One region of the Rhizobium sp. CFBP 13726 genome, then DNA from elsewhere that is predicted to be linked to it. Evidence: predicted binding sites of a transcription regulator. Region 1 holds the regulator's gene; each other region holds the start of a gene.
The links. Region 1 encodes LexA, which represses DNA repair genes until DNA is damaged. Its sites were predicted from a motif close to TGTTCNNNNTGTGTTCNG; they were not measured.

Region 1 (5,971 bases):
ACCAGCGCCGTATCGTTCGGCGACAGAAACAGTTTGCCGAGGTAATCGAGCGCCTGCTGGGAGCCTGACGTGATGAAAACGTTGTCGGCGGTACAGTCGATGCCGATCTTGGCGACATCGGCGACGATCCAGTCGCGTAGCGGCTTGTAGCCTTCGCTGACCGAATACTGCAGCGCCGAGTTCACCTGAGCGCCTGAGAAGATATCCGCATAGGCCTTCTGGAATTCCTCGGCCGGAAACAGTGCCGGATCCGGAATGCCGCCGGCGAACGAAATGATGTCCGGCTGCTCCAGCAGCTTCAGCAATTCGCGGATCTCGGAGGCTTTCATGCGGCTGGAGCGCGTCGCGAAAATATGGTCCCAATCAAGCACGGGCGTTTCCTTTTATTTCAATATTCTTGGCTTCGGTTTACATAAGTTCCGACAGGTCAACAATACTGACCTATCGGTTTTTGGTACGGTGTGATCACGAATTGTAAAACGCAAAAGCCCGCGCAAGTGGCGCGGGCTCTCGAATATTTTGCCTCAGTCGACCGGAATGATCAGGCCTTGAGGATCGAGCGGCCCGCGTAGGCAGCCTGAGGACCCAGCATTTCCTCGATGCGGATGAGCTGGTTGTACTTGGCCAGACGATCCGAGCGCGACAGCGAACCGGTCTTGATCTGTCCGCAGTTGGTGGCAACTGCGAGATCGGCAATTGTCGAGTCTTCCGTCTCACCCGAACGGTGCGACATGACGGCCGTGTAGCTTGCCTTGTGCGCTGTTTCGACAGCATCGAGCGTTTCGGTGAGCGAGCCGATCTGGTTGACCTTGACGAGGATCGAGTTGGCTGTGCCCTGACGGATCCCATCGCGCAGACGGGCCGAGTTGGTCACGAACAGGTCGTCGCCGACGAGCTGAACCTTGGAACCGATCTTGTCGGTGAGATACTTCCAGCCGGCCCAGTCGTCTTCCGACATGCCGTCTTCGATCGAGATAATCGGGTACTTGCCGGCAAGTTCTGCCAGGTAATCAGCCATTGCTTCGGGCTCCAGCGAACGGCCTTCGCCTTCCAGCTCATACTTGCCGTTCTTGAAGAACTCGGTGGCTGCGCAATCGAGCGCCAGGTGGACGTCATCGCCCGGCCGGTAGCCGGCCTTTTCGACCGACTTCATGATGAAGTCGAGGGCTTCCGGCGCGCTCTTCAGGCCCGGTGCGAAACCGCCTTCGTCGCCGACATTGGTGTTGTGGCCCTGCGCTGCCAGTTCCTTCTTGAGGACGTGGAAGATTTCCGCACCCATGCGCACGGCATCCTTCAGCGTCTCGGCGCCGACAGGCATGATCATGAATTCCTGGAAATCGATCGGGTTGTCGGCGTGAGCGCCGCCGTTGATGATGTTCATCATCGGGACCGGCAGAAGATGGGCGGAGGCGCCGCCGATATAGCGATAGAGCGGCAGGCCGGACGATTCGGCTGCGGCCTTGGCAACGGCAAGCGAGACGCCGAGAATGGCGTTTGCACCCAGGCGCGACTTGTTCGGGGTGCCGTCGAGCGCGATCAGGGTCTTGTCGATGTGGATCTGGCTTTCGGCATCGAAGCCGCCGATCGCGTCGAAGATCTCGGTGTTGACGGCTTCGACAGCCTTTTCGACGCCCTTGCCACCATAGCGCTTGCCACCATCGCGAAGTTCGACGGCTTCATGCGCACCCGTGGAGGCACCGGACGGAACGGCGGCGCGGCCCATCGAGCCGTCTTCCAGATAAACATCCACCTCGACGGTCGGATTGCCACGGCTGTCCAGAATTTCGCGAGCGATGATGTCGGTAATGGCGGTCAAGGGTCTCTCCTCGGTTAATGTGCGAGCCTGAATTCGCAGGCTCAGCGAACAGGCGTGTCATCGACATTGTGCGATCGTCGATGACACGCGGATTACAGTCCAGTCAATTCGGCGGTTTTTCGACGCCGTCAGCCTTTTGCGATGGCGTCGAAGGCCAGCAGCTTTTCCAGAAGCCGCGGCATGTCCTTCAGGTAGACCATGTTCGGACCGTCAGACGGTGCGTTGTCAGGATCTTCGTGGGTTTCGATGAAGACGCCGGCAACACCGACTGCGACGGCTGCACGGGCAAGCGTTTCGACAAACTCGCGCTGGCCGCCGGAAGAGCCGCCCTGGCCGCCTGGCTGCTGGACGGAATGGGTTGCGTCAAAAATAACAGGGCTTCCGAGCGACGCCATGATCGGCAGCGAACGCATGTCGGAAACGAGAGTGTTGTAGCCGAACGACGCACCGCGCTCGCAGAGCATCACATTGGGATTGCCGCTTTCTAGGAACTTCGCCTGAACATTCTTCATGTCCCAGGGTGCCAGGAACTGCCCCTTCTTGACGTTGATCGCGCAACCCGTCTTTGCAGCCGCGACCAGCAAGTCGGTCTGGCGCGACAGGAAGGCGGGGATCTGCAGGATATCGATCGTGTCGGCCACGAGGCCGCACTGCTCTTCCGTGTGGATGTCGGTCAGAACCGGAAAGCCGTATTCCTTCTTGAGATCGGCAAAGATTGCCATCGCGTTGTCCAAGCCGATGCCGCGCTTGCCGGAGATCGACGTGCGGTTGGCTTTGTCGAAGGAGGATTTGTAGACGAGGCCGATGCCGAGCTTCTTGCAGAGTTCGACAAGCGTGCCGGCGATCATGAACGCATGATCGCGGCTTTCCATCTGACAGGGACCGGCAATCAGCGAGAGCTTTGCCGTGTTTGAGAAAACGACTTTCGAACTCCCCTCGCCCACGGACACTTCAGAATTGGCGGAGACTGTCATTTCACTATTCCTCGAAACCGAAAACCACACCTTGCCCCGGGGCTGCCGACACGATCACGCGGCCATCCCTGCGGATGAATGCGACGTCATTAGCAGCAAGGGTGATCTCTGTCACGGCGAGATCGGTGGTCTTGAAGATGATCCCGCGCGCAGCGAGGCGCGACGATAACAAGGGCTTCATCGAAGACCGGAACTCGTCGCTGAACGTGTCGTTGGATTGAATGCGGATGCTGGCATTGGCAGCTTCGATCCGCAGACCGTCTTTCCCTTGCTCGGGTTGCGTCTCGAACACGGTTTCGAGAAGCGGCAGAAACTCCAGCGGGTCATCTGCAGAAAAGACGATCTCTCGAAGGCCTGTAACGGCGTTTGCGTGCTCATCTAGACCACCGCGATCTGCCGGTAATGCGGCCATTCGCTGGCAGGAAAACAGCAAGATGTCATCGACCTCGGGGACTGCCGCGAACGCCAGACGGAATGAGACTTCGCTCTCCCCACCATCGGGCAACTGCATCGGGCGGGAGAACTGAAGCATCTCGCCCGCAGACATGTGCCCGTCCACAAAACGGCTATGATCGGCCGCTGCATCCTGCGTCCCGACGACCACCGCCGATAGACCTTCCCTTTTCCGCTGGCCGCGAAAGCGGATGTCGCGATCGGTGAACACGTTGCCTCGTTTTGCCGCAAGCGAGGCTTGCCGACGGTTCACAATGGCCAGTGGCTCGAGGTACGAGCCATCCGCGAAGAATATGCAGGCATTGGCTGTGCCGAAAGGGTGAACACCTTCAGGTGCCACAGTAAAGCCGAGAGCGGTCAACCTCCCCCGCGCTGACGCCAGATCTGCAACGGGCAGAACCAAATGATCGACTGACTTGTTACCCACTTACACCCCCAAAGTCTTATTCCGCAGAACATTGGCTATCGCGGGAAACTCGGCAAGTGCTGCGCACGAACTGAATACGTGATCGAACGCTGAAATGAGACTATTCTTGAGCAGAAATTTGGGGCTTGCGGAACACAGATAGAACATATAGCGTCCGTTCTGCATTTGTTTCCAATTCTGAGGGTCCCGTCCATGCTGACACGCAAGCAACAGGAGTTACTTCTGTTCATCCACGAGCGGATGAAAGAATCAGGCGTGCCGCCGTCGTTTGACGAAATGAAGGACGCTCTCGACCTTGCATCGAAGTCCGGCATCCATAGGCTGATCACCGCGCTCGAGGAGCGTGGCTTTATTCGCCGTCTGCCGAACAGAGCACGCGCGCTCGAAGTGATCAAGCTGCCTGACGCCTATGTGGCGAACCTTCATCCGCGACGGGGATTTTCTCCCAGTGTCATCGAGGGAAGCCTCGGCAAAACGCAACCGGTCGTCGCTCAGAAGCCGGCGCCGGTCATGGCGGACAATCCGTTCTCGACAAACATTCCGGTCATGGGTCGAATCGCTGCCGGCGTGCCGATCTCCGCGATCCAGAACAACACCCATGACATCGCCGTTCCGATCGAGATGCTGGGTTCCGGCGATCATTACGCGCTCGAAGTGAAGGGCGATTCGATGATCGATGCCGGCATCCTCGATGGCGATACCGTCATCATCAAGAATACCAGCACCGCAAGTCCAGGCGATATCATCGTTGCCCTTGTCGATGAGGAAGAAGCGACCCTGAAGCGGTTTCGCCGCAAGGGTGCCTCGATCGCACTGGAAGCTGCAAACCCGGCTTACGAGACCCGCATCTTCCCGCCCGACCGGGTGAAGGTCCAGGGCAAGCTTGTCGGCCTTATTCGCCGCTATCATTAAGAACGCTGTCATCCCGGAGATGCGCAGCAACAGCCTCCGGGATGCCAAAGTCGAGTTGTCGCGTTCGCCAGTCATAGAACCGGTGGACGGTCCACGGACGGCTTGAGGTCTGTGCGCTGTCTCGCATCGCCGCCGTAATCTTGATGTCTGGCGCTGTCGCGTTCGGAATAATGGTGATTTCCAGTGCGCCAGTCCGGCGCAACGTCCGCCCGCTGAGAAGCAAGGCGCCGGAGCGGCAAGTATCGAAGCGTGCGCCGGGCGAGACGATGATCCGACCGAAATCGCAGGCAAGACCGGTGTATCGGTTGTCTTCGATAGTGACGATCCGGATGTCCTGAGCAGTCTGCGCCGCGCACAGGATTTTCGGCAGACAGGCGAATCGTCCGGGCTTCAATGCTTGAAGAAAACCCCTGACATATTCGATTTCCCGGCGCGTCAAATCCGGTCGCGAATGTGGTCCAGATGGTCTGTCATCGCTTTTCGCAAGGCTGGCACCTCGCGCTGGTTCCGAAGAGGCAAGAACCGGCAAGGCGAGCGGTTGTTCTCCGGTCTCAAGCACCAGCGCTCGCCGCCATTGATCGTAGATAAATCCCGGCGGTCGGGTTCGATTGAGGGTGATCTTGTCATCCTGGATCACGCCGACCGATGCGCCGTCTTCGGATATGACGATATCAGGCCTCGGCGCCGAGCCTGAGCGGACCGCAAAGAGCAAAGCCACCGCCATGAACAGCGCGCCTGTCAACCTCAGCGGCGTGCGCAGCAGCGTCAGAAGCAGAAAGCCTGCCGTCGCCAGAGGCAGGAAAAGCGGGTTCTGCCGGCCGATGGCAATATCGCCGCCCCATGCGGCGACGATCTCGGCAATGCGAATGACGATCCGCAGCCCCTCGCCCATGATGAACAGAAAGGGAGCATCCAGCCCGAACGGCATCAGCAACATGCCAACAAGCCCTGCCGGCATCACCACGAAGGAAATGATCGGCATGGCCGCGAGATTGGCCGCGAGGCCGTAGGTGGTCAGATGGTGGAAATGCTCGATCGAATAGATCGACGTCGACGTACTGCCGATCAGCGACGTCACCACGATCCCGGCAATGAAATGGAACGTCGCCGCGACACCCGTTATCCAATGGTTGCTACCTTTTGTCTCCTCCTTTCCTTTCGCGAAATATCGCGTCCAGAGGGCGAACCCTGCCACCAGTGCCGCGGTTGCCGCAAACGACATCTGGAAACTCGGACCCAAAATCTCCGACGGCGAGATGGCGAGGATGATGATTGCCGAAAGGGCGACGTTGCGAAGGCTGATGGAGGGTCGATCGACGAGCACGGCGACCAGCATCACCGCCATCATGATATAGGCCCGCTCGGCGGAAACCCCGAACCCGGAAATCA
Region 2 (5,971 bases), 420 kb from region 1:
GCATGTGAAGATGCGCGGCCCGACACCTCCGGGCACCTACAAGCTCTCGATGCGCGAATCGCTGTTCCACGGTGTTGCGGCAATCCGCCTGACGCCGACCGACGGCAAGGCGCCGCAGGGCCGCACGGGTCTTCTCGCCCACAGCTTCCTGCTTCGCGTTCGCGGCGACAGCCATGGTTGCGTGGCCTTCGCCGACTACGACAAGTTCCTCAAGGCCTTCCAGCGCGGCGAGATCACCCACATGATCATCGTGCCGAAGTGGGATGGCAAGCGCCCCGGCGCCGGCCCAAGCGGCGGCGGCATCATGGCAAAGCTGTTCGGCAACAAGGACGCCTGATCAAACTCAAGAAAAAACGGAGCCTTTTAGGCTCCGTTTTTCGTTGTCAGCCCAGTACCTGCCGCGTTGCGGCCAGAAAGATGCGGGCGCCGATCGCAATCAGATCATCCGGATAATCGTAAGTCGGGTTGTGCAGGGCAGGGTGGCTTTCGCCGGCGCCGAGAAACAGCATGGCCGATTTCGAGACCTTAGCGAAGCGACCGAAATCCTCCGAGGCGCGATAGGCTTGCCCAGCGACATGCGGCACGCTCTCGGCATCCATCGCGGCCCTCAGGATGTCGGCTGCAGCGGGGTGGTTGATGCAGTGGCCGAACACATCCTGATAGGACAAGGCCAGGGCCAGCCCATCCGCCGCAGCCGCGTCTCTCGCCATTGTCTCTGCATGTTCGACAAGAGCGGACATCTGATCATCCGTCGAGGTGCGCAGCGTCACCCAGATCTCGCCATGCGCCGGTGAAATGCCCGCCGCGAGTTCACCGATCGTCACGTGGGTCACGGTCGCTCGCACGAGGTCGTCGTTTTCGACAGAGCCTGCCGAAATACCGCTCAGGGCTGGCAGCAGCCTGGCCACGGCCGAAACCGGCGAGATCCCGGTCTCTGGCCATGCCGCGTGGGCAGTCTTGCCGGTCAGGATGATTTTCATGCCGCGCGACGCGCAATTGGTCGGGCCGTCCTTCAGATGAACGTGGCCGAGCGGGATGCCCGGCATGTTGTGCAGGGACAGGCTGATATCGGGCGTCAGGTCCCGAAACTTGTCGTCGGCAAGGACCGCTGCCGCCCCGGCGCCGGTTTCCTCCGCCGGCTGGAACAGGAGAACGACACGACCCTTCGCTGGCCGCCGACGTCCGAGCGCGCGGCCGACCGCCGCAAGCGTTGCCATATGCCCGTCATGGCCGCACATATGGCTTTTTCCCGATACCTTCGACTTGTGCTCGGGGTCGCCGAGTTCCTCGATCGGAAGAGCATCGAGTTCCGCGCGCAGCATCACCGTCATTCCGGGCACGCCACTGTCGTAGACGACCGCGACGCCGGTGCCGCCAATACCTTCGACCACCGCGTCCGGACCGGTCTCCGACAGGAACCGCATCACCTCGCGCGCCGTCTCCGCTTCCTCACCGGAGACATCAGGCATGGTATGAAGCCGGCGGCGCCATGCGGTGAGTTCGACGACGTCGCTGTTGCTGAGGGAGATGTCATTCATCGAATTCTAAAGCCCTCATCATGGTCACGACCCTCGTTTGCGAGTGAGTAGACGTCTCGTCAGCCCGCCTTCTCCACGAACCCGTCCAGCACCCGCTTTTGCCCTGCCTTGTCGAACTCGATCGTCAGCTTGTTGCCTTCGATCGCGGTGACGTTGCCGTTGCCGAACTTGATGTGGAAGACGCGGTCGCCGACTGTGAATTTCGAGGGCGTGTCGGTTGTCGACTTGGCGACCAGCTCGCCGTCGATCGTGCGGCCGCGGGGGCCGCTTTCGCCGTAGCCGATCCGTTCCACCGCGTGGCCGGAGCGGCTGCCCCAGTTGTCGCGGGTGGCGTCTGTCTTGTTGGCCTGGGCGCGTTTCCAGCCTGGCGTCGAATAGGAATTGCCGGCGAAGGCATCCGCCTTGTCGAAGCGCGACTGGCCGTAGCCGCCGCGGCCGCCATAGCCACCGAAGCTTGAGGATTCCGATGCCGCGACATCGACATGGCTCGGCGGCAGTTCATCAAGAAAGCGCGAGGGCATTGTGGATTGCCACAGGCCGTGAATACGCCGGTTCGAGACGAACCAGATATGGCAGCGGCGTTTCGCGCGGGTGATGCCGACATAGGCGAGGCGGCGTTCCTCCTCCAGCCCGGAGCGGCCGCCTTCATCCAGCGCGCGCTGATGCGGAAACAGGCCTTCCTCCCAGCCGGGCAGGAACACGGTCTCGAATTCCAGACCCTTGGCCGAGTGGAGCGTCATGATCGAGACGGCATCGAGGTTCTCGTTGGTCTCGGCATCCATGACGAGCGAGACGTGCTCTAGGAAGCCGCGCATGCTCTCGAACTGCTCCATCGAGCGGATCAGTTCCTTCAGGTTTTCCAGCCGGCCCGGTGCTTCGGCGGTCTTGTCGTTCTTCCACATGTCGGTATAGCCCGACTCTTCGAGGATCTGCTCGGCCAGTTCCGTATGGGGCACGGTTTCGAGACGTCCCTGCCAGTTGCGAAAATTCTGCACGACGTCGAACAGGGCCTTGCGGGCCTTCGGCTTCAGCTCGTCGGTCTCGATCATTTCGCTTGCGGCCTGAAGCATGGGCACATCGCGGGCGCGGGCGCTGTCATGCAGGTAGCGGATCGTGGTGTCGCCGAGGCCGCGCTTCGGCGTGTTGACGATACGCTCGAAGGCCAGGTCGTCGGCCGGCTGGCAGACCATGCGGAAATAGGCCATCGCATCGCGGATCTCGAGCCGCTCATAAAAGCGCGGGCCGCCGATGACGCGGTAGTTGAGGCCGAGCGTCACGAACCGGTCTTCGAATTCGCGCATCTGGAACGAGGCGCGCACCAGGATCGCCATGTCGTTCAGCGCATGTTTCTTGGAATCGCTGCGACCATCACCGCGCTGCAGCCGCTCGATCTCTTCGCCAACGGCGCGGGCTTCCTCTTCGCTATCCCAGGCGGCGTGGACGATCACCTTTTCATCTTCGGGATCGACACGGTCGGTGAACAGCGTCTTGCCGAGACGCCCTTCGTTATGGGCGATCAGATGGCCGGCAGCGCCGAGGATATGTTCTGTCGAGCGGTAGTTGCGCTCAAGCTTGATGACCTTGGCGCCCGGGAAATCCTTGTCGAAGCGAAGGATGTTTTCCACTTCGGCGCCGCGCCAACCATAGATCGACTGGTCGTCGTCGCCGACGCAGCAGACGTTCTGCGGCACGTCCTTCGGACGCTGAGCGAGCAGACGCAGCCACATATACTGGGCCGTATTGGTGTCCTGATACTCGTCGACGAGGATATAGCGGAACCGCTGGTGATACTCCTTGAGCAGATCCGGTGCCTTGCGGAACAGGGCGATCGGGTGCAGCAGAAGGTCGCCGAAATCGCAGGCGTTGAGTGTGCGCAGGCGGGCCTGATAGGCGGCATAGAGTTCGCGGCCCTTGCCGTTGGCAAAGGCCCGGGCGTCGCCTTCCGGAATGTCGGGCGGCAACAGGCCCTTGTTCTTCCAGCCATCGATCATGCCGGCGAACTGCTTGGCCGGCCAGCGCTTGTCATCGAGACCCTCGGCCTGGATGAGCTGCTTGATCAGGCGCACGACGTCGTCGGTGTCTAAGATGGTGAAATCGGATCGCAGGCCGACCAGCTCCGAATGGCGCCGCAACAGCTTGACGCCGATCGAGTGAAACGTGCCGAGCCACGGCATGCCTTCGACGGCGCCGCCGACGAGAACGCCGATGCGCTCCTTCATCTCGCGCGCCGCCTTGTTGGTAAAGGTCACGGCGAGAATCTGGCTCGGGTAGGCGCGGCCGGTCTCCAGCAGGTGGGCGATGCGGGTGGTCAGCACGCGGGTCTTGCCGGTTCCGGCGCCCGCCAGAACCAGAACGGGACCATCCAAGGTCTCGACCGCTTCGCGCTGTTCCGGGTTAAGGCCCGTCATATAGTCGGGTGAGGGCCGGTTGCCACCGCGCGCCGCCATGGCCCGCGCCGCGATCCCCAAACCACCGGAGGCACCACCGGAACCACCAGCAGGAACAGGAGCCGAACCATGGTTGCCAGCCGATGCCGGCACCGGGCGCTGGTCCGATTGGTCTTCGCCTCGCGCCTTGCGGGGGGCGGGCTCCGGCTCCTCATCGAAGAAAGGGATGTCGTCGTAACTGTTACTCATCCGGCCAATGTAGTGATTCGGGCTCGAAAGACCAGCCGATGTTCTCTTTTCATTCCCATGTTTCCCCTAGGAATCGTCCGGATTCGTGTCGTGGAAGCTCTGACACATCCGTGAAATCGCGTGATGTTACAAAACAGTAAGGTAGGTTCCTCGACCTTGCCAGTTGGGCGCGAAACGGGGATACTTGCACCACTTATCGATAGACTTGCGAGGAATGAATGCGGATCTGGAACCAGCTTCTGATGTCGGTTGCGGTACTGCTCGGAGGGCTCTGTCTCTGGGTCTACCTGTCGGCAGATGCCGGGCGGTCACTGATTTCGATGGGCGTTCCCGCAGGCATGGTGACTTCCATCAATCCTGATGTCGCCGAGCCGGCGGCCGCAACGGTTGCGGGCGCACCGGCTTCGTCATCGCGCGGCGGGCAGCGGGGCGGCGGTGAGAGCCAGGTGGTGTTGGTTGCAACCAGACCCGTCGGAACCGGCGTGGTCAACGACAGACTGTCGGCGATCGGTGACGGCGAGGCGATCCAGTCGGTTATCGTGATGCCGCAGGCGACGGGCACCGTAAACGAGATCCTCGTCAAATCCGGCGACATGGTCAAAAAGGGCCAGATTCTTGCGCAGCTCGATGACGACGAGCAGATCATCCTGCGCGATCAGGCGCAGGTGGTGTTGCGCAGTGCGCGTGAGAAATCCGATACTTACCGGAACCTCAAGAGCTTCTCCCGCCTCGACGTGCTCGACGCGCAGATTGCGTCCGAAACGGCGCAGCTGACGGTCACCAACGCCGAACTGGCGCTGAAGCGTCGCTCGGTCGTTGCGCCGATCGACGGGATCGTCGGCATCGTCGCGGTCAATATCGGTGACAACGTCACGACCGCAAGCAATATCGTGACGATCGACAACCGTACCGAGCTACTGGTGGATTTCTGGGCGCCGGAGCGTTTCGCGGTTCAGGTCAAGCCTGGCATGCCGGTCGAGGCCGCCTCCGTCTCGCGTCCAGGCCGCACCTTCGAGGGTTCGGTCGAGGCCGTCGACAACAGGGTCGATCCGGCAAGCCGTACGATCCGCATTCGTGCCAGAATTCCCAATGTTGATGACGAACTCCGCGCCGGCATGTCTTTCGGCGTGACGATGCGGTTTCCGGGCGAAACCTTTCCAAGCGTCGATCCGCTTGCAGTCCAGTGGGATGCGAAAGGCTCGTTCGTCTGGCATATCGTCGATCACAAATCGGTCAAGGAGCGGGTAAGGGTGATCCAGCGCAATCCCGATGCGATCCTCGTCTCGGCCAATCTGAAGGATGGCGATGTCGTGGCAACCGAAGGGTTGCAACGGGTCCGGGAAAATGGTGCCGTCCGCATTGCCGGTGAAAAGCCGCCGGAGGTCGCCAGCCGATGAGCAGCAGCCACAGCGGTAACGCCAATAACAACGGGTCGTCCGGCCAGTCTTCCGGAAAGCAGAACAGCTTTACCGCGCTCTTTGTGCGGCGGCCGGTCCTTGCCGCGGTTCTCAACACGCTTCTTGTCGTCGCAGGCCTTGCCGCTCTTGCCGGCGTCGAGGTGCGCGAGTTGCCGGATGTGGACCAGCCGGTCATCACCATCCGCACCACCTATGACGGCGCTTCTGCCCAGACGATGGACCAGGAGGTGACCGATATCATCGAGGGCGCGGTTGCCCGGGTCGCCGGCCTCAAGGCAGTTTCATCGGAATCGCAGTTCGGCCAGAGCCGTGTCACGCTGGAATTCAACGACACCGCCGATCTTGCGGTGGCCGCCAACGACGTGCGCGATGCGCTTGG
Region 3 (5,971 bases), 220 kb from region 1:
CTCAACAAGGCCGGCAAGGACGTGCTGCTTGACGATACCGACGAACGCGCCGGCACCAAGTTCGCGACAGCGGATCTGATCGGTGTTCCGGTACAGATAATCGTCGGTCCGCGCTCCGCCGCCAACGGCGAGGTCGAGGTCAAGGACCGCAAGTCCGCAGCCCGTGACGTCATGACGCTCGAAGCGGCGCTCAACCGCGTCGCCGGATGATCGGACACCGACGTCTTGCCGGGCCAGTCTGACGACAGGCTAGGCAGGCATATCTGATACAGCAGCGCGGGAAGCCTCCCGCGCGCTCCATGTGTAAGGAAGCGTGAATGGCGAGCATCGCGACGAGTGGTGAACCAGAGAAGGTCGACAAGTCTCCGCGGGCTGGCGCTTTCTCGTCGTTCGAGCGAATGGTCGCCTGGCGCTACCTGCGCTCGCGCCGCAAGGAAGCCTTCATCTCGGTCATCGCGGGCTTCTCTTTCGTCGGCATCATGCTTGGCGTCGCGACACTGATCATCGTGATGGCGGTCATGAACGGCTTTCGCACCGAGCTCATTTCCCGCATTCTCGGCATCAACGGCCACATGGTGATCCAGCCGATCGACCAGCCGTTCACCGATTACGCCGAACTGACCAAGAAATTCGCTGCCGTTCCCGGCGTCAAGATGGCCCTGCCGCTTGTCGAGGGGCAGACGCTGGCATCCGGCAAGGGTGGCGCCGGTTCCGGCGCTCTTGTGCGCGGCGTACGGCCGGAAGACCTTGAGAAGGTCACGGAAGTTGCTGGTAATATCAAGCAGGGCGATATCGTCGGCTTCGCGTCGGGGCAGGGCGTTCTTGTCGGCTCCAGGCTTGCCTCGCAGCTCGGCATTTCGGCCGGCGACCAGATCACGCTGATTTCGCCCGAAGGCGACGTGACACCGATGGGTGTCAATCCGCGCGTTAAATCCTATCCCGTGTCCGGCGTTTTCGAGATCGGCATGTCGGAATACGACGCGACGATCATCTACATGCCGCTTGAGGAATCGCAGCTCTATTTCAATGCCGAAGGGCTGGTGCAGTCGATCGAACTGTTCATCGATCACCCCGACAATGTCGAGGACATGCGTCCGCTGGTGGAGCAGGCTGCTGGTCGCCAGATTTTCATTACCGACTGGCGCCAACGCAACCAGACGTTCTTCTCGGCGCTTCAGGTTGAACGCAACGTGATGTTCATGATCCTGACCCTGATCGTGCTGGTCGCGGCACTCAACATCATCTCGGGCCTGATCATGCTGGTGAAGGACAAGGGCTCCGATATCGCAATCCTGCGCACGATGGGCGCGAGTTCCGGCGCCATCATGCGGATCTTCTTCATGACGGGTGCTGCTATCGGCATCGTTGGCACGTTTGCCGGCGTCGCGCTCGGCGTTATCGTCTGCCTCAACATCGAATCGATCCGACAGTTCTTCTCCTGGGTCTCGGGCACCATCCTCTTTGATCCGGAGCTCTATTTCCTCAGCCAGCTTCCGGCCGAAATGAGTTTTGGCGAGACCTTCTCGGTCGTCATCATGGCGCTGGTCCTGTCCTTCTTCGCCACCATTTTCCCGGCATGGAGAGCCTCGAAGCTCGATCCTGTCCAGGCCCTCCGATACGAATAGGTCTCCATGGCTGTCCCGCGTAAAACCGTCCTCAATCTCTCAGGCGTCGAACGTCACTACGGCCAGGGGGAGACGAGCCTGTCGATCCTCAACGGGGCAGACTTCTCGCTCGTGAGCGGCGAGATCGTGGCGCTCGTCGCCCCGTCCGGTACCGGCAAATCGACGCTCTTGCATCTGGCAGGCCTGCTTGAACATCCGGACGCTGGCGATGTGACGATCGGCGGTCGGGCCTGCAACGGTTTGTCGGATGAAGAGCGCACCTCGATCCGTCGCTCCGACATCGGCTTCGTCTACCAGTTTCACCATCTCCTGCCGGAATTCACGGCGATCGAAAACATCATGATGCCGCAGTTGATTGGCGGCCTTTCGAAGGGGGAAGCGCGCGAACGCGCGGGCCAGCTTCTCGATTACATGCGAATCGGTCATCGCGGCGAACACCGCCCGTCGGAACTGTCGGGTGGTGAACAGCAGCGCGTGGCGATTGCCCGTGCGGTGGCCAACGCGCCCCGCCTTTTGCTGGCCGACGAACCGACCGGCAATCTCGACCCGAAGACGGCATCCTACGTGTTCGAAGCGCTGGAGGCGCTGGTGCGCCAGTCAGGGCTTGCTGCACTGATTGCCACTCACAATCATGATCTTGCTGCCCGCATGGATCGTCGCGTCACGATCGAAGGCGGCAAAGTCGTCGAGTTCTAGCGAACGCACTGATCCCCATAGCGTGCCCCTGATCCGATAGTGTCCATCGTCACATCCTCGAAGGGGCGTGCGATGGACACTGCTGCCATGGAATGACGTCACGTCAGCGATCCGCAGCGATGGCTGGCGTTTGGTTGCCGACCGCTTGCGTTCCCCGGCAACGGCTTGGTCCTATGGAGCGCTGGTTACCTCCAGCCAGCAGCAGCATTAACATCGTTCAGAATCTTCTATTCCCGTTTTGTTCTACTATTGACGTTGGCACGAAAAGAGAACAAAGTGCCAACATAAACGAACACGGGAGACGACGATGACTGACCTTCTTCGTGATATTGCCGCATTCGCCTCCATTGCAACTTTCGTTGCCAGCTTGTCGATGATCATGCTGGTGATGTGAACCGGTCCGTGCTCGCCCAGCCGGAGGGCGCAAGCGGAAAGAGGTTGAGAAGACCATTCTTGACTCGACTCTGAAGCCCCCGCGCCGGACAATGACCCGATTCAAGGAATGGGTATCAGATGGCGGACGCAGCGACTTTACAATCGGAATCGGAGGATTTGGGAGCGACGCCACAGTTCGTGCATCTGCGCGTCCATTCCGCCTATTCGCTTCTGGAAGGTGCGCTGCCGCTTAAGAAAATCCTCTCCAAGGCCATCGCGGACAATCAGCCCGCGATCGCCGTCACCGATACCAACAATCTCTTCGTCGCGCTGGAATTCGCCCAGAAATCCATCGGTGATGGCATTCAGCCGATCATCGGTTGCCAGCTGTCGATTGACATGGAGGATCAGCCAGACGAGCGCCGCAACGGCCATTTGGCGAAGCTGCCGGCAATCGTTGTGCTTGCCGCCAATGCCAAGGGATACGAGCGGCTGGTGGATCTCGTCAGCCGTGCCTATCTCGATGGAGAAGGGCAGGCGGCAACGCATATCTGCCGCGCCTGGCTCGAAGATGGCGGCACCGAAGGACTGATCGCGCTGACAGGTGCTGCCGGTGGCCCTGTCGACATGGCAATGAAGGATGGCAACACCGTACTCGCAAAGGCGCGCCTCCTGTCATTGAAGCAGGCCTTTGGCGATCGTCTGTATATTGAACTGCAGCGTCACGGCACTTACGACCGCCGTCATGAGCAGCGGATGATCGATCTTGCCTACGACCAGGATGTGCCGCTGGTCGCGACCAATGAGGCCTTCTTCCCGGGCAAGTCCGATTACGACGCTCATGATGCCCTGATGGCCGTCGCGCACAATGCGATCGTATCCGACGATACCCGTTTCCGTTTGACGCCCGACCATTACCTGAAGAGCCGTGCCGAAATGGCAAAGCTGTTCGCCGATCTGCCGGAAGCGCTCGAAAACACGGTCGAGATCGCCAAACGCTGCTCGTTCATCCTGAAGACCCGCAGCCCGATCCTGCCGCGCTTCACCGGCGCCACCGATGATCCGGCAGAAGCGGAGCGCGCCGAAACGGCGGAGCTGCGCCGTCAGTCGGTCGAAGGCCTCGAGAACCGGATGGCCGAACTCGGTATCACGGCCGGCTTCACCGAGCAGGATTATCGCGAACGGCTCGATTTCGAGCTCGGCGTCATCGAGAAGATGAAGTTCCCGGGCTACTTCCTGATCGTTGCCGACTTCATCAAATGGGCAAAGCTGCAAAACATCCCGGTTGGTCCGGGCCGTGGTTCCGGTGCAGGCTCGCTGGTCGCCTATGCGCTCACGATCACCGACGTCGATCCGCTGCGCTTCTCGCTGCTGTTCGAACGCTTCCTCAATCCCGACCGCGTCTCGATGCCCGACTTCGACATCGACTTCTGCCAGGATCGCCGCGAAGAGGTGATCCGCTACGTGCAGCGCAAATATGGCCGCGAGCAGGTGGCGCAGATCATCACCTTCGGTTCGCTGCAGGCCCGCGCAGCACTGCGCGACGTCGGCCGCGTTCTCGAAATGCCCTATGGCCAGGTCGATCGCATCTGCAAACTGGTGCCCAACAACCCGGCCAATCCGACCACCCTGGCAAAGGCGATCGAGGAAGAGCCGAAGTTCCAGGAAGAGGTCGACAAGGAGCCGGTCGTCGGCCGTCTTCTCGATATCGCCCAGAAGATCGAAGGTCTCTACCGCCACGCCTCGACCCACGCCGCCGGTATCGTCATCGGCGATCGCCCGCTGTCGAAGCTGGTGCCGATGTACCGCGACCCGCGCTCCGACATGCCGGTCACCCAGTTCAACATGAAATGGGTCGAGCAGGCCGGTCTGGTCAAGTTCGACTTTCTCGGCCTGAAGACGCTGACGGTTCTGAAGACCGCGGTCGAATTCTGCAAGAAGCGCGATATCGTCGTGGATCTCGCCAAGATCCCGCTCGATGACGAACTGACCTACCAGATGCTGTCGCGCGGCGAGACCGTCGGCGTGTTCCAGGTAGAAAGCGCCGGCATGCGCAAGGCGCTGATCGGCATGAAACCGGACTGTATCGAGGACATTATTGCGCTGGTGGCGCTCTATCGCCCGGGTCCGATGGAAAACATCCCGACCTACAATGCCCGCAAGCACGGCGAGGAAGAAATCGAATCGGTCCATCCGTCGATCGATTATCTGCTCAAGGAAACCCAGGGCGTTATCGTTTACCAGGAACAGGTGATGCAGATCGCCCAGGTCCTGTCGGGCTATTCGCTCGGCGAAGCCGACCTTCTGCGGCGCGCCATGGGCAAGAAGATCAAGGCCGAGATGGACCAGCAGAGCGAGCGCTTTGTCAGTGGCGCCATCAAGAACGGCGTGTCGAAGCCACAGGCGAAGAACATCTTCGAACTGCTGGCGAAGTTCGCCAACTACGGCTTCAACAAGTCGCATGCCGCCGCCTACGCCATCGTCTCCTACCAGACGGCCTATATGAAGGCGCATTACCCGGTCGAGTTCCTCGCCGCGTCGATGACCTACGATATGGCGAACACCGAAAAGCTGAACGATTTCCGCGAAGACGCGGGACGGCTCGGCATCAAGGTCATTCCGCCATCGGTCCAGACCTCGTTCCGCCGCTTCGAGACGGGCGACAACCGCATCTATTACGCGCTCGCTGCCATCAAGGGCGTCGGCGAAAACGCCGTCGATCACATCGTCGAGGTCCGAGGCGACACGCCCTTTGCGTCGATCGAGGATTTCTGCCTGCGCATCGACCCGAAGCAGATCAACCGCCGCGTCTTTGAAAGCCTGAATGCTGCGGGTGCCTTCGATTGCTTCGGCTTCGACCGCGCCCAACTCAGCGCCGGCATGGACCGCGTCATCGGCTATGCCCAGCGCGCCCAGGAGGAGAAGGTCTCCGGCCAGTCCGATTTCTTCGGCTCGGGCGCGGCCAGCGGTCCGGAAAAACTCGTGCTTCCAACCTTCAATCCGTGGATGCCGTCGGAAATGCTGATGCGCGAGTATCAGGTGCTCGGCTTCTACCTGTCGGCCCATCCGCTCGATACCTACGGTGCGGTGCTCGACAAGATGCGCGTCCAGACCTTCGCCGACTTCTCGACGGCGGTGAGGGCAGGCGCCACCGCCGGCCGTCTTGCCGGGACCGTCACCGGTCGGCAGGAACGCAAGACGCGCACCGGCAACAAGATGGGCATCGTCATGTTTTCCGATTCCACCGGTCAGTTCGAGGCGGTGCTGTTTTCCGA
Region 4 (5,971 bases), 160 kb from region 1:
TCGCACGGCACCAAGGATCCGCCGCCGAGCGGCCGTATCGGGTTCCGCCGGGAGGATCTCGACGCCGTCCTCAGGGACTATGATCAGGTCCTCGATATCGATCGCAGCGACCTCGAAACAATTATTCGCCTGACCGAACTGCGCTCCTACCGCCAGCGCGCCAGCCACCTCACCTGCGCCGACGTCATGTCCCGCGACGTGATCGCGGTGTCACCGGATGATCCCCTGGGGAAGGCGCATCAGTCCATGCGCAACCACCGTCTGAAGGCCCTGCCCGTCACCAACGAAAAGGCTGAGGTGGTCGGCATCGTTACGCAGACGGATTTTCTGGACAAGCCAATCTGGACCGGCGGTCGCCCGACGATCGGCCCGCGCCAGCGTTTGCGCCTGATGATGCAAGGCGCAACAGCGCCAAACCATATCGTAAGGGATATCATGACTGCGCCGGTCCGGACGATCGAGCCGTCGGCACCGCTCAACGACGCGGTCGTCATGTTTGCGGAGGAAGGCCTGCACTACCTGCCGATCGTCGGCGAGAACGGCAAACTCGCCGGGATACTCTCGCAGTCCGACGTGCTTGTAGCGATGCTTTCGGACCGTGCCACTCATGCTCCAACCGAACATGAAAAAGGCGCCTGAGCGGCGCCTTTTTTTGATCAGAATGGGATGTCGTCGTCGAGGTCGCGGGAGAAGTTCCCGCCGCCACCACCGGAGGACTGGCCACCCTGGCTGCCCTGAGCACCGCGCCCTGCCGGTGCTCCACCCCCGGAACGCGGACGATCATAGTCATCGCCGCCGCCACCGTAGTTGCCGCCGAAATCACCGCCACCGCCGCCGAAGTCGCTTGCGCCACCACGTGCGCCGCCGCGCTCACCGCCGCCTTCGCCACGACCGTCGAGCATTGTCAGGGTCGAGTTGAAGCCCTGCAGCACGATTTCGGTTGAATAACGATCGTTGCCGGTCTGGTCCTGCCATTTGCGGGTCTGCAGTGCGCCTTCTATATAAAGCTTGGCGCCCTTTTTGACATACTGCTCGACGACCTTGCAGAGGCCTTCGTTGAACACGACGACCGTATGCCATTCTGTCTTTTCGCGACGCTCGCCCGACGTACGATCGCGCCAGCTTTCCGACGTGGCGATGCGCAGGTTTGCAATCGGGCGGCCATCCTGCGTCCGGCGGATTTCCGGGTCGGCGCCGACATTGCCCACCAGAATGACTTTGTTCACGCTGCCCGCCATCGTATTCACCTCGTTTGCCGCCAAGCGCGGCTTTGAAAACCAATTACCCACCTTAAACCATCGACCGCCCGGATTGGGCAATGCCGAGCTTTAATCCACAGTGAATTTTGTTCTTTCTTTGTTCTATTTTCTTCGTATAGTTCTGTCAAGCATTCGGAACCGGGTTGCGTTGCAACAGTTTCGTCTCGACAGGCGGCTTTCGATAACTACATAAGGACCTTCGATCCTCCCCGAAGGCATAACGATGAGCGAACTCAAAACCATTTCCATCCGTGGTGCGCGCGAGCACAATCTGAAGGGTATCGATCTCGATCTGCCCCGCAACTCGCTGATCGTGATGACCGGCCTGTCCGGCTCAGGCAAGTCGTCGCTTGCGTTCGACACGATCTATGCCGAGGGACAGCGACGCTATGTCGAAAGCCTGTCGGCCTATGCTCGCCAGTTTCTTGAGATGATGCAGAAGCCTGACGTCGACCAGATCGAAGGCCTGTCGCCGGCGATCTCGATCGAGCAGAAGACGACCTCGCGAAATCCCCGCTCGACGGTCGGCACGGTCACCGAGATCTACGACTATATGCGCCTGCTATTTGCGCGCGTCGGCGTTCCCTATTCGCCAGCGACGGGTCTTCCGATCGAGAGCCAGACCGTCAGCCAGATGGTCGACAGGGTCCTTGCTTTCGAAGAGGGCACCCGTCTTTATATTCTCGCGCCGATGATCCGCGGGCGCAAAGGCGAGTACAAGAAGGAACTCGCCGAGCTGATGAAGAAGGGTTTTCAGCGCGTCAAGGTGGATGGCCAGTTCTACGAAATCTCCGACGTTCCAGCGCTCGACAAGAAATACAAACACGACATCGACGTCGTTGTGGACCGCCTTGTGGTGCGTTCCGACATTGCCGCGCGCCTCGCCGACAGCCTTGAGACATCGCTGAAACTGGCGGATGGCCTGGCCGTTGCGGAGTTCGCCGACAAGCCTCTGCCGGAGAAGGAAACCTCCGCAGGCGGATCTGCCAACAAGTCGCTCAACGAAACCCATGAACGGGTTCTGTTTTCGGAAAAATTCGCCTGCCCTGTGTCCGGATTCACCATTCCGGAGATCGAGCCGCGGCTGTTCTCCTTCAACAATCCCTTCGGTGCCTGCCCCACCTGCGATGGTCTCGGATCACAGCAGAAGGTGGACCGGAACATGATCGTGCCGGAACCCGGCCGGACCCTGAAGGATGGCGCGATCGCGCCCTGGGCGAAGTCCACCTCGCCCTATTACAACCAGACGCTTGAGGGTCTCGGCAAGGTCTTCGGTTTCAAGCTGACGGACCGCTGGGACAAGCTGTCGGATAGCGCCCGCTCGGCGATCCTCGAGGGCACCGAGGAAAAGATCGAGTTCAACTACGCCGATGGTGCCAGGTCCTACAAGACGACCAAGACGTTCGAAGGCATCGTTCCCAATCTCGAACGGCGCTGGAAGGAAACCGACAGTGCCTGGGCGCGCGAGGAGATCGAGCGCTACATGTCGGCCGCTCCATGCCCGTCCTGTGCCGGCTATCGCCTGAAGCCGGAAGCGCTGGCGGTCAAGATCAATAAGCTGCATATCGGCCAGACGACAGAAATGTCGATCCGTCTGGCACGCGACTGGTTTGCGGCGCTCCCCGAGCACCTGAACGCGAAGCAGAACGAGATCGCTGTCCGTATCCTCAAGGAGATCCGCGAGCGCCTTCAGTTCCTGAACGACGTCGGGCTCGACTATCTCAGCCTGTCGCGAAACTCCGGCACGCTCTCCGGTGGCGAGAGCCAGCGCATCCGTCTGGCATCGCAAATCGGTTCCGGCCTCACGGGCGTGCTCTACGTGCTGGACGAGCCATCTATCGGCCTCCACCAGCGCGACAATGCCCGCCTGCTCGAAACGCTGAAGCATCTGCGTGACATCGGCAATACTGTCATCGTCGTGGAACATGACGAAGACGCCATTATGACCGCCGATTACGTCGTCGATATCGGCCCTGCCGCCGGCATCCACGGCGGCACGGTCGTCGCCGAAGGCACGCCGCAGCAGGTCATGGCAAACCCCAAGTCACTGACCGGTAAATACCTGTCGGGCGAACTCGGGGTCGCAGTTCCCACTGAGCGGCGCAAGGTCAAAAAAGGCAAGGAACTCAAGGTTTTCGGAGCCCGCGGCAACAACCTCAAGAACGTTACCGCGGCGGTACCGCTCGGCGTTTTTACCGCCGTGACCGGCGTATCGGGTGGCGGCAAGTCGACCTTCCTGATCGAAACGCTCTACAAGTCGGCCGCACGCCGCGTCATGGGCGCGAGAGAAATCCCGGCCGAGCACGATCGGATCGACGGGTTCGAGCATATCGACAAGGTGATCGATATCGACCAGTCGCCGATCGGTCGCACACCGCGCTCCAACCCGGCCACTTATACCGGTGCCTTCACCCCCATCCGCGACTGGTTTGCCGGCCTGCCGGAAGCCAAGGCCCGCGGTTACGCACCCGGCCGCTTCTCCTTCAACGTCAAGGGCGGCCGTTGCGAGGCCTGCCAGGGCGACGGCGTCATCAAGATCGAGATGCACTTCCTGCCGGATGTCTATGTCACCTGTGATGTCTGCCACGGCAAACGCTACAACCGCGAAACGCTCGACGTGCATTTCAAGGGCAAGTCGATCGCCGATGTCCTGGACATGACGGTCGAGGAAGGTGTCGAGTTCTTTGCCGCGGTTCCGGCCGTGCGCGACAAGCTGCAATCGCTGTTCGATGTCGGTCTCGGCTATATCAAGGTCGGTCAACAGGCAAACACGCTCTCAGGCGGCGAAGCGCAGCGCGTCAAGCTCGCCAAGGAGCTGTCGAAGCGTGCCACCGGCCGCACCCTCTATATTCTCGATGAGCCAACCACGGGCCTGCATTTCCACGACGTCGCGAAACTTCTGGAAATGCTGCACGAGCTGGTCAACCAGGGCAATTCGGTCGTGGTCATCGAGCACAATCTCGAAGTCATCAAGACCGCCGATTGGGTTATCGACATTGGCCCCGAAGGCGGCACGGGTGGTGGGGAGATTGTTGCCTGCGGCACGCCGGAACAGGTCGTCAAGGAGAAGCGCTCCTATACCGGCCAGTTCCTTAAGGAGCTTCTGGAACGGCGTCCGGTCAAGAAAGTCCAAGCGGCAGAATAGTTTTTACCGCCGCCAATACCTGTTCCGGGGAGATGAGTGATGACACCAGGCATAATTCGAACAGGTATCGGCGGCTGGACCTTCGCGCCTTGGGAGGGCACGTTCTATCCGGACAAGCTGGCGAAGAAACGCCAGCTTGAATATGCGGCGTCCAAGCTCAAGGTCATCGAGGTCAACGGCACCTATTACGGGTCGCAAAAGCCCGAGACTTTTGCGAAATGGGCGTCCGAAGTGCCTGACGGATTCATCTTCTCGCTCAAAGCCAGCCGCTACACTACCAACCGCAAGGTCCTGGCCGAGGCGGGCGAATCGATCGAACGCTTCCTGCAGCAGGGGCTCGTCGAACTCGGCGACCATCTTGGGCCGTTGCTGTGGCAGTTCGCGCCGACCAAGAAATTCGAGCCTGACGATTTCGAAGCGTTTCTGAAGCTGCTGCCGGACGCGCTGGAAGGGCTGCCTTTACGCCACGTCGTCGAGGTCAGGCACGACAGCTTCAAGGTTCCGGAATTCGTCGAGCTTCTCGCGAAATACAATGTCGCGCCCGTCTGCGCCGATCATTTCGACTATCCGATGATCGCCGACGTTACCGCTGATTTCGTCTATGCGCGGCTGCAAAAAGGGTCGGACGAGATCGAAACCTGTTACACGAAGCCGGATATGAAAGATTGGGCGAAAAGGTTGAAAACCTGGTCTGCCGGTAGCGTCCCCGACGATCTGCCTTTGATCGACGAAACGCGTAAGCCCGCCCAGACGGCGCGCGACGTCTACGCCTTCTTCATTCACGAGGGCAAGGTCAACGCCCCCGGCGGCGCAATGGCCATGCAGGAGATGCTAGACGCCAAGAGCTAGGGCTTTCTGTTCGGCATGATCCCTGCTCTCTTGGCCAGATCTTCCGCGGTCATGTCTGGGGTCAGGCTATTGGCCGCTTCGCCGTGCAGGTAGACGCCTGCCGCCGCGGCCTCGAAGGCGGGCATGCCCTGGGCGAGCAGCGCTCCGATCATTCCGGCGAGCACATCTCCGGAGCCTGCGGTGGCAAGCCAGGGCGGCGCATTCGTGTTGATCAGGGCGCGGCCATCGGGTGAAGCGATCACCGTGTCTGCACCCTTGTAGACGATGACGGCGTTGGCCCGCGCCGAGGCTTTCAGCGCCTTCTCGGGCTTGCTGAGTTCTTTGTCCTTAGCCAAATCCGGAAACAGCCGCGCAAACTCCCCCTCATGTGGGGTCAGTACCAGGCGCGTCTCGCCCTCCGAGAAGGCTGAAAACAGCGTATCAGGATCGTCCTTGAACGAGGAAATGCCGTCCGCGTCCAGCACCAGCCGCTTGCCCTTCAGTGCCAGCACGAACTCGCGGGCTTTCTCCCCGACGCCGAACCCCGGGCCGAGCACGAAGGCGGAGAGTTTTGCCGAACCCAGCCAGTCGGCGAGGTCTGCGACATCGTCGATTGCATGAAGCATGATTGCTGTCAGCGAGGCGGCATTGACGGAAAGTGCGTCCGTTGGGCTTGCAACGGTAACGAGCCCTGCCCCGCGCTTCAGACCCGCCGTCGCCGAAAGCCGGGCTGCGCCCG

Region 2: the regulator LexA is predicted to act here: its motif matches at 4,214-4,231, upstream of IFT66_RS06350 (ATP-dependent helicase).
Region 3: the regulator LexA is predicted to act here: its motif matches at 2,550-2,567, upstream of dnaE (DNA polymerase III subunit alpha).
Region 4: the regulator LexA is predicted to act here: its motif matches at 1,347-1,364, upstream of uvrA (excinuclease ABC subunit UvrA).

The regions. Positions count from the first base shown of each region.
Region 1 is NZ_JACYUU010000001.1:886,245-892,215, reverse strand. Features, by position in the region: gene IFT66_RS04395 (aminotransferase class I/II-fold pyridoxal phosphate-dependent enzyme) at 1-371, opposite strand, end outside; gene eno (phosphopyruvate hydratase) at 542-1,816, opposite strand; gene kdsA (3-deoxy-8-phosphooctulonate synthase) at 1,945-2,790, opposite strand; gene IFT66_RS04380 (VOC family protein) at 2,795-3,670, opposite strand; gene lexA (transcriptional repressor LexA) at 3,863-4,582, shown strand; gene IFT66_RS04370 (ComEC/Rec2 family competence protein) at 4,563-5,971, opposite strand, start outside.
Region 2 is NZ_JACYUU010000001.1:1,301,736-1,307,706, reverse strand. Features, by position in the region: gene IFT66_RS06360 (DUF2778 domain-containing protein) at 1-337, shown strand, start outside; gene IFT66_RS06355 (amidohydrolase) at 384-1,529, opposite strand; gene IFT66_RS06350 (ATP-dependent helicase) at 1,598-4,174, opposite strand; gene IFT66_RS06345 (efflux RND transporter periplasmic adaptor subunit) at 4,393-5,571, shown strand; gene IFT66_RS06340 (efflux RND transporter permease subunit) at 5,568-5,971, shown strand, end outside.
Region 3 is NZ_JACYUU010000001.1:663,364-669,334, forward strand. Features, by position in the region: gene proS (proline--tRNA ligase) at 1-210, shown strand, start outside; gene IFT66_RS03190 (lipoprotein-releasing ABC transporter permease subunit) at 318-1,625, shown strand; gene IFT66_RS03195 (ABC transporter ATP-binding protein) at 1,632-2,321, shown strand; gene dnaE (DNA polymerase III subunit alpha) at 2,835-5,971, shown strand, end outside.
Region 4 is NZ_JACYUU010000001.1:1,049,996-1,055,966, forward strand. Features, by position in the region: gene IFT66_RS05205 (HPP family protein) at 1-639, shown strand, start outside; gene IFT66_RS05210 (single-stranded DNA-binding protein) at 657-1,238, opposite strand; gene uvrA (excinuclease ABC subunit UvrA) at 1,483-4,404, shown strand; gene IFT66_RS05220 (DUF72 domain-containing protein) at 4,444-5,253, shown strand; gene IFT66_RS05225 (NAD(P)H-hydrate dehydratase) at 5,250-5,971, opposite strand, start outside.